DNA from 2 places in the Brachybacterium aquaticum genome. Region 2 is predicted to be linked to the other one. Evidence: predicted binding sites of a transcription regulator. Region 2 holds the regulator's gene; the other holds the start of a gene.
The links. Region 2 encodes HspR, which represses chaperone genes until heat shock. Its sites were predicted from a motif close to AAGTTGAGTCNNNNNGACTCAACTT; they were not measured.
Positions count from the first base shown of each region.

Region 1: the regulator HspR is predicted to act here: its motif matches at 1,567-1,591, upstream of HNR70_RS13240 (Hsp20/alpha crystallin family protein).

Region 1 is NZ_JACHLZ010000001.1:2,952,926-2,956,955, reverse strand. It holds gene HNR70_RS13245 (pyroglutamyl-peptidase I) at 837-1,466, opposite strand; gene HNR70_RS13240 (Hsp20/alpha crystallin family protein) at 1,683-2,195, shown strand; gene HNR70_RS13235 (GNAT family N-acetyltransferase) at 2,343-3,059, shown strand; gene HNR70_RS13230 (ABC transporter ATP-binding protein) at 3,085-4,030, opposite strand, start outside.
Region 2 is NZ_JACHLZ010000001.1:1,853,062-1,857,091, forward strand. It holds gene HNR70_RS08275 (TVP38/TMEM64 family protein) at 1-541, shown strand, start outside; gene HNR70_RS08280 (glycosyltransferase) at 555-1,736, shown strand; gene HNR70_RS08285 (heat shock protein transcriptional repressor HspR) at 1,768-2,208, opposite strand; gene HNR70_RS08290 (DnaJ C-terminal domain-containing protein) at 2,223-3,230, opposite strand; gene HNR70_RS08295 (nucleotide exchange factor GrpE) at 3,351-4,030, opposite strand, start outside.

The DNA.
Region 1 (4,030 bases), 1.1 Mb from region 2:
ATGTCGGATCTGACATCGACCGACAGGGCGCACAAGTCTGTCCGGGGCAGGCGCGGGGGCCGGGGCCGGTGTGCGGGAGTGACAGAGCGGGGGAGCGGCAGGGGCGGCGGAGACGTTCCCGCGGGAACGTTCGTCGGCCGATGGGGCGCGGTGCAGGGGAACTACACGGGTGTGGTTTTCCCCAGCTGTGGACAAGGATGGGGACAACCTGCCCCCTCCTTGGGGATTGCGGCGTCTTGCTGTGGATAACTCGGGATGCTGTGTGGATGGACGGTGGGGATGACGACGTCCCGCAGCGGCCGCCCGCGGCCCGAACAGTGCCCTCACACCAGGTGATCAGCGGCCCGACAGGCCCATCGAGAGAGCTTTCCGAGCCGTGGAGGCCCAGCTCGCACGGCAACTTTGCGAGCCCTTGACCTGCATCTTCGTGAAGTTACTGCGTGGTTGCACCTCTAGTTGAGGTTGAGGCTTCGCCGCCGCACGGCCGCGGACGGCTCCCGAGGCGCGACACGCCCGGCATCTCGCTCGCACCTGCGGAACTACAAGTCTGTGATTCCTCCACCGCGGTGGAAAACGTTGTGGATAACTATTGCGGAGGGGTGGAAGAGGGGCGGTTGTCCACCTCGAGGGCGTTGCGCACGGCCCGATGTGCACAGTCGGAAGCGTCGCTCATCCCCGGCACGGGGAGGGTGTTGACAACGGCCGCGCCGTGCGGGGCGGAACGTTCCCGCGGCACGGCTTGGAGGGGGATGACACGGCTCGGTACGGCACGGTGCAGCGCGGCACGGCGCGGAGCCGGCGCGCTGCAGGTGCGGAGGCGGGGTGCGACCGGGCCGTCAGTGCTCGGCGCCGCCGACAAGGCGGACGTCGGCCTCCGTCGCGAGCGCCACCTCGACCATCAGTGCGACGGCGCGGGCTGCGGCGGGGGAGTCGACCACGTCGGCCGATGGGACATGCACGAACCCGCCGCGGATCCCGGCCAGCTCAGGCTCCGTCTCCAGCAGGTGCAGCAGTGCGTAGAAGACGTCGTTGCAGACGTACGTCCCCGCCGTCTGCGAGACGGCCGCGGGGATCCCGTCGGCCGCGAGCGCGGCGACCATCGCCTTCACGGGCAGGTGCGAGAAGCGGCCTACGGGCCCGCCCTCGACGACCGGCTCGTCGATCGGCTGTGCGCCGGCGTTGTCGGGGATGCGTGCGTCGCGCACGTTGATCGCGACGCGCTCCGGCGTGATCGCGCTGCGCCCGGCGGCGAGGCCGACGGCGATCACCAGGCGCGGGCGCAGCTCCCGGACGGCCTTCGTGAGCAGGGCGGAGGCGGCGCCGAACTCGACCGGCAGCTCCAGCGCCTCGGCCGCGATCCCGCGCTCGCCCAGCAGCGGCGCCGCCGCGCGCACCGCCTCCCAGGACTCGTTGAGCGCCGCGCCGTCGAAGGGGGCGAAGCCGGTGAGCAGCACGTCGGTGGTCATGGAGCCACTGTACGGAGGGCGTGAGCTGTGCAGCGCGGCGGGTGCGCCGGTGCGCGACCGGAGGCCAGTTGACGTCGACATGCCCGGGTGTGACGCACACGGCATGAGTCCCTATGACTCAACTGTGGAATAGAAGGCCGACTCATGCGTTGTACTCCCCGCCGACATCGAGAGATGTCACCCGGAACGCCAGAAATGCACACAGGAGGACACACCATGGCACGCACCCTCAGCCCCTTCCACGAGGTCGACCGTCTCTTCTCCGACCTCTCCCGCACCCCCGCCTCCGTCGGCATGCCGATGGATCTCTACCGCGACGGCGACAGCTTCGTCGCCGAGATCGACCTGCCGGGCGTGGACCCTGCCAGCATCGACGTGGACGTCGAGGACCGCACCCTGACCATCCGTGCCGAGCGCAAGGCCACCCCCGTCGAGGGCCAGCGCTCCTGGCTCACCCGTGAGCGTCCGACCGGCACCTTCGCCCGTCAGCTGACCCTCGGCAACCGGGTCGCGCTGGACCGCATCGACGCCGGCTACAGCGACGGCGTGCTGCGCCTGACCATCCCGGTCGCCGAGGAGGCCAAGCCGCGCAAGATCGCCGTCACCCACAGCGACCGTCCGGTCGCCCTCGAGGGCGGGTCCGCCACCGGCGAGTCAGTGAGCCCCGAGCCCGAGGGCTCCGTCGAGTCCGCGCCGGAGAGCACCGAGGCCCAGCCGGTCAACGCCTGACCAGACCCGCGCCTGAGCGCGCAGAGCGCGTGACCGATGGCCGCGCCTGATCCGACCGGGCCCCGAGGCCAGGCCGACGTCCGGGCGCCGCGCACCGCCACCGAGATCGGGGGCGGAGACCATCGTTCCCAGCACTACGCTGGAGCGATGGCCTCCGCCCCCGATCTCTCTGCGTCCGGATCCTCCGTGCCCGGCTCCTCTGCGTCCACCGTCGACCCTGCGCTCGTCACGCTCCACCCGCCCTTCGGGCTCGTCGTGCGGGCCGGGGACCTGACCCTGAGGGTGCTCGCAGACGCGGATCTGCCCGAGTACGCGGCGCTGATCCGTCGGCCGATCTTCGAGGACGAGGGTGCCTCCTACGTGTTCGGCTGGTACCGCGCCGAGCCCGACGAGCGCGTGCGCGAGGCGCTGCGCTTCCAGTGGCGCCTGCGCAGCGGGCTCGGGCCCGAGGAATGGACCCTCCCGTTCGGGATCTGGGCGGGCGGCAGACTCCTCGGCGTGCAGGACGTGGCCGCGGAGCGGTTCGCCGAGCGGCGCACCGTCCACTCCGGCTCCTGGCTGACGCGCGATGCGCACGGCCGCGGGTACGGCCGCCTCATGCGCCAGGCGATGCTCGTGCTCGCCTTCGACCACCTCGGCGCCGAGCGGGCCGAGTCCGCCGCGGCGGTCGAGAACCATCGCTCCGCCGCGGTCTCGCGCGCCTGCGGCTACGAGGACAACGGCATCCAGATGTCCACCGAACCCGGCCCAGTGACCCTGCAGCAGCGGTTCCTGGTCACCCCGGACACTTTCCGCAGGCCGGAGATGCCGGTCGAGGTGGAGGGCGTCACCGCGGAGCTGAAGGCGCTGCTCGGGGCGCGCTGAGGGCGCGCCCCGACCGCCGGCCCCGCTACATCGACTCCTGCCACGCCTGGTACAGCGCGGCGAAGCGCCCGCCCGCGGCGACGAGCTCGGTCGGCGAGCCGTCCTCGACGACCTGGCCGTCGTGGACCACGAGCACCCGGTCGGCGATCATCACGGTGGTCAGGCGGTGGGCGATGATCAGCGAGGTGCGCCGGCCCAGGAGCTTCGTGAGACCCTCCTGCACCATCCGCTCCGAGGGGATGTCCAGGGAGCTCGTGGCCTCGTCGAGGATCAGCACGCGGGGGTCGGCGAGGAAGGCGCGGGCGAAGGAGATCAGCTGGCGCTGCCCGGCGGAGACGCGTCCGCCGCGCTTGTTCACGTCGGTGTCGTAGCCGTAGGGCAGCTGCTCGATGAAGGCGTCCGCACCGATCGCGCGGGCGGCCGCCTCGATCTCCTCGCGGGACGCACCGGGCTTGCCGAGCGCGATGTTGTCCGCGACGGTGCCGGAGAACAGGTACGCCTCCTGCGTGACCATGACGATGTTGCGGGTGAGGTCCTTCATCGAGATGTCGCGCAGGTCCACGCGGTCCAGCAGCACCCGGCCCTCGGTCGCGTCGTAGAAGCGGGAGATGAGCTTGGCGACGGTGGACTTCCCGGCGCCGGTCTGGCCCACGAGCGCCACCGTCTGCCCGGCCGGGATGTGCAGGTCCAGGGGCTGGAGGACCAGCGGGCCGTCGGCCGAATAGCGGAAGGACACGTTCTCGAAGTCGATCTCGCCGCTCGAGGTGGGCAGCGGCGTGGGGGTGGGGGACTCCTTGACGTGCGGCTGCTCGGCCAGCAGGTTCGCGATCTTCTCGAGCGCCGCCACGGCGGACTGGAAGGCGTTGTAGAAGTTCGCGATCTCGTCGATCGGCTGGAAGAAGCGCCTCGAGTAGAGCACGAGCGCGACCAGCACGCCCACCTGCAGATCCCCGGCCAGCACCCGGAACCCG
Region 2 (4,030 bases):
GGGCCTCGCCGCGAGCATCGCCATGGTCGTGTGGGGACTGGACACGGGGGTGCTGCGCTCCCTGGTGAACCTGCAGGCCTTCATCGACTCCCTCGGCGCCTGGGGGCCCGTCGCGTTCCTCGTCGTCTCCGCCGCCTCGGTCGTGTTCCCGATCGTGCCGGGCGGGCTGCTGGTGATCGCCGGTCCCGTGCTGTTCGGTCCGGTCGAGGGGACGCTATACAACTACGTCGCCGTGTGCGCGGGCTCGATGATGAACTTCGCGATCGGCCGCCATGTGGGGCTGGACCTCATCGAGCGGATGTTCGGCGTGCGCACGGTCGAGAAGTTCCTCGGCTGGACGCGCAGCGCGCACTTCACGCGGGCCTTCGCCACCGCGATCGCCCTCCCGGTCGCCCCCGACGACCTGCTCTGCTACATCGCCGGGACCACCCGCGTGCGGTGGCGCACCTACGCCCTGATCATCCTGCTGTGCAAGCCGTGGGCCCTGATCGCGTACGGGCTCGGTGTCAGCGCCCTGCTGCTGCGGTTCCTGCCCTGGTGAGAAGGACTCCGACATGCTGATGAAGACCCGCGCCGTCCGGCGCCCCCGCCGCCCCTGGGACCCGGCGGTGCGCTGGGCCGACCATGCCCTGCACACCGTCGTGCCTGGCCGCCATCCGCGCCGCGACGTGCGCCCCGATGAGCCGCTGCGCGTGCTCATGCCCCGAGGCCTCGCCTCCCTCGCCAAGGAGTCCGGGATCGGCGCGGCCATCCGCCACCAGGAGTCCGCGGTGCGTTCGCTCGGCCACGTCGTGGTCACGAACCCGCTGCGCCCCTTCGACGTGGTGCACCTGAACACCCCCTTCCCGGACACGCCCGTTCTCGCCCGCTGGGCGCGGCTGTGGCGGCGCCCGGTGCTCGTGTGGGCGCACTCCACGGAGGACGACTTCCGCGACTCCTTCCCCGGCTCGAACCGGCTCGCGCCGCTGTTCCGCCGCTGGATCTCGCACATCTACCGCCGCGGCGACCTGGTGGTCACCCCGAGCACCTACTCCCGCGATCTGATCGCCGCCCCGAAGTACGGCCTCACCGCCCCGATCCGCGTGCTCTCCAACGGCGTGGACACCCGGTTCTTCCGCCCCGATCCCGAGGCGCGCGGACGTCTTCGCGAGTCCCTCGGCCTCGGCCCGACCTCGACCGTGGTGGTCAGCGTCGGCATGCAGCTGGTGCGCAAGGGGATCCTGGACTGGGTGGAGGTCGCACGGTGCATGCCGCACACGACCTTCGTCTGGTACGGCCGCACGGATGAGCGCCTGCTCACCTCCGAGGTCGAGCATGCCCTGCGCACCGCCCCCTCCAACGCCCAGTTCCCCGGCTACGTGCGCCCCGAGCAGCTGCGCGAGGCGTACTGCGGGGCCGATGCGTTCTGCTTCCTCACCAAGGAGGAGACCGAGGGGATCGTGCTGTGGGAAGCGCTGGCGTGCGGGACGCCCACCCTCGTGCGCGGCATCCCGATCTACCGCGACGCCATGCCCGACGGGGTGCTGACCCACCAGGTCAGCGGTGACGACCCCGGCTTCCCCGACCGGGTCGCGACGAAGCTCGCCGCCCTGCTGGACGGCGAGCTGGTGGACCTGCGGGAAGCGGGGCGCCAGGCTGCGGAGTCGGTCGACCTGCTGCAGGTCGCGCGGCAGATCCAGGAGATCTACGCGCTCGTCGGCGCGCAGCCCCATCGCCGTCTGCGGCGAAAGCGCTAGGCGCGAGGCGGACGGGGAGCGCCGGGCCCGGTCAGGGCCGACGGTTCGGCCGCCACACCACGAGCGCACCGCTGGAGCTGCTGCGGCGCGGCCGCTCGCCGCGGCGCAGGGCGCTGATCTCGCCGTCCCGGTCGGCGGCGAAGACGCGACGCTGGGCGGGGGTCATTGCCTCGAGCGCCTCGCGCACGCGGGTGAGCTGCTCGCGAAGCTCGCTCGCCTCGTCCTGCAGCTCGAGGATCCGCTTGATGCCGGCGAGGTTGATGCCCTGGTCCTGGGACATCGACTGGATCTCCCGCAGCCGCATGATGTCCCGGGTCGAGTAGCGCCGGCCCCGGCCGCGCGTGCGCTGGGGCACGACGAGGCCGAGCCGGTCGTACTGGCGCAGGGTCTGGGGGTGCATGCCGGAGAGCTCGGCGGCCACCGAGATGACGAAGACCGGGGCGCGGTCGTCGATGCGCTGCTGCGGTGCCATGGCCGGGGCTCCTCTCAGCTCGCGGCGGCGGCCGCGAGGCCCGCGCGGGGATCCTCGTCCGCGAGCGCGTCGCGGAGCTCCTCGACGGCCCGCTTGGCCTTGCCCTCCACGTGGGTCGGCACGGCGACCTGGACGGTGACCAGCAGGTCGCCGGTCGCCTTCTTGGTGACCAGCCCCTTGCCGCGCACGCGCAGGGTGCGGCCCGACGGGGTGCCGGCGGGCACCTTCATCGAGATGGTCCCGCCGTCCAGCAGCGGCACCGACAGGGTCGTGCCGAGCACGGCCTCGTCGAAGCGGACCGGGACGGTCAGGCGCAGGTTCGCGCCGTCGGCGCTCCACACGGGATGCTCGTCGACATCGAGGGTCAGCAGCAGATCGCCGGCCGGTGCGCCACCGTGGCCGGGGCGGCCCTTGCCGCGCAGGCGGATCTTCTGCCCGTCGTGCACGCCCGCGGGGATGCGGGCGGTGACGGTGCGGCCGTCCACGGTCAGGCGGATCTCCGTGCCGAGCGCCGCATCGCGGAAGCTGATACGGGTCCGGGCGGAGATGTCCTGGCCCTGGGCGGGGTTCGGCTGGAAGCCGGTCGGCCGGCCGCCCCCACCGAAGCCGCCCGCCTGGCCGCCGAACATCTTCAGCAGGTCGTCGAGGTCGGGCTGCGCGCCACCGCCGGCACCGCCGCCGAAGCTCGTGCGTCCGCCGTCCGCGCCGCCGAACATCGCGGAGAAGATGTCCTCGAAGCCGGCACCGCCGGGGCCTCCCTGGCCTGCGGAGAAGCGGGCGCCGCCGGAGCCCATGGCGCGGATCGCGTCGTACTGCTGGCGCTGCTCGGCGTCGTTGAGGACCGAGTAGGCCTCACCGATCTCCTTGAACTTCTCCTCCGCCTTCGGATCGTCGGGGTGGCGGTCGGGGTGGTACTTCTTGGCCTGGTTGCGGTAGGCCTTCTTGATCTCCTGCGGGTCGGCGTCCTTGGAGACGCCGAGGACCGCGTAGAAGTCCTTGTCGAGCCAGTCCTGTTGGGACATGTGCGCCTCCTTCCGGGAGCGTCAGGTGCTTCTGCGTATGTCTTGGGGGATGACGGCGGCGGGGCCGGTCGGTCGCGGGGACCGCACGGCCCCGCCGTCATCGGAGGTCGGGCTCGCCGATCAGGCGGGGCCCTTGGTGCCCACCCGCGCGGGGCGCAGCACCCGCTCGCCCAGCTTGTAGCCGGGCTGCATGACCAGGGAGACCGTCGCAGTGTCGACGTCGTCGGCCTGCTCGTGCATGAGCGCCTCGTGGAGGGTGGGGTCGAACTCCTCGCCGACCTCGCCGAAGCGGGTCAGGCCGTGGGAGCGGAGGACCTCGACGAGCTTCTGGGCGATCGAGTGGAACGGGGTGCCCTCGGCGATGTCGCCGTGCTGGCGGCCCAGCTCCACGTCGTCGAGCACGGGGATCAGCGAGGTGACCACCTTGGCGATCGCGGCCTCCTGGGAGGCGGTCGCGGCGCCCTCGATGCGCCGGCGCGAGTTGACGTACTCGGCCTGGTCGCGCTTGAGCTGTTCGGTGAGCTCCACGACCCTGCCCTCGAGCTCGGCGACCCGTCGGGCGTCGGCCGGGGCATCCGCCCCGCCCTCCGCGCTCTCCGCGGCGGCCTGCTCGAAGAGCGTGGCGGCCTCGGCGTCGATCGGGTCGACGGGCTCGGTGGGGCCCTGGCCCCCGTCGGCGGGGGCGTCCCCCGAGGGACGGACGGAGCCGTCCTCGGGGTTCACCTTCCGCTTGTCGGTGAAGGAGAACCGCGGCTCGCCCTCGGGGCGCTGGGCGTCGTCGGGAGTGCTGGGGTTCTCGG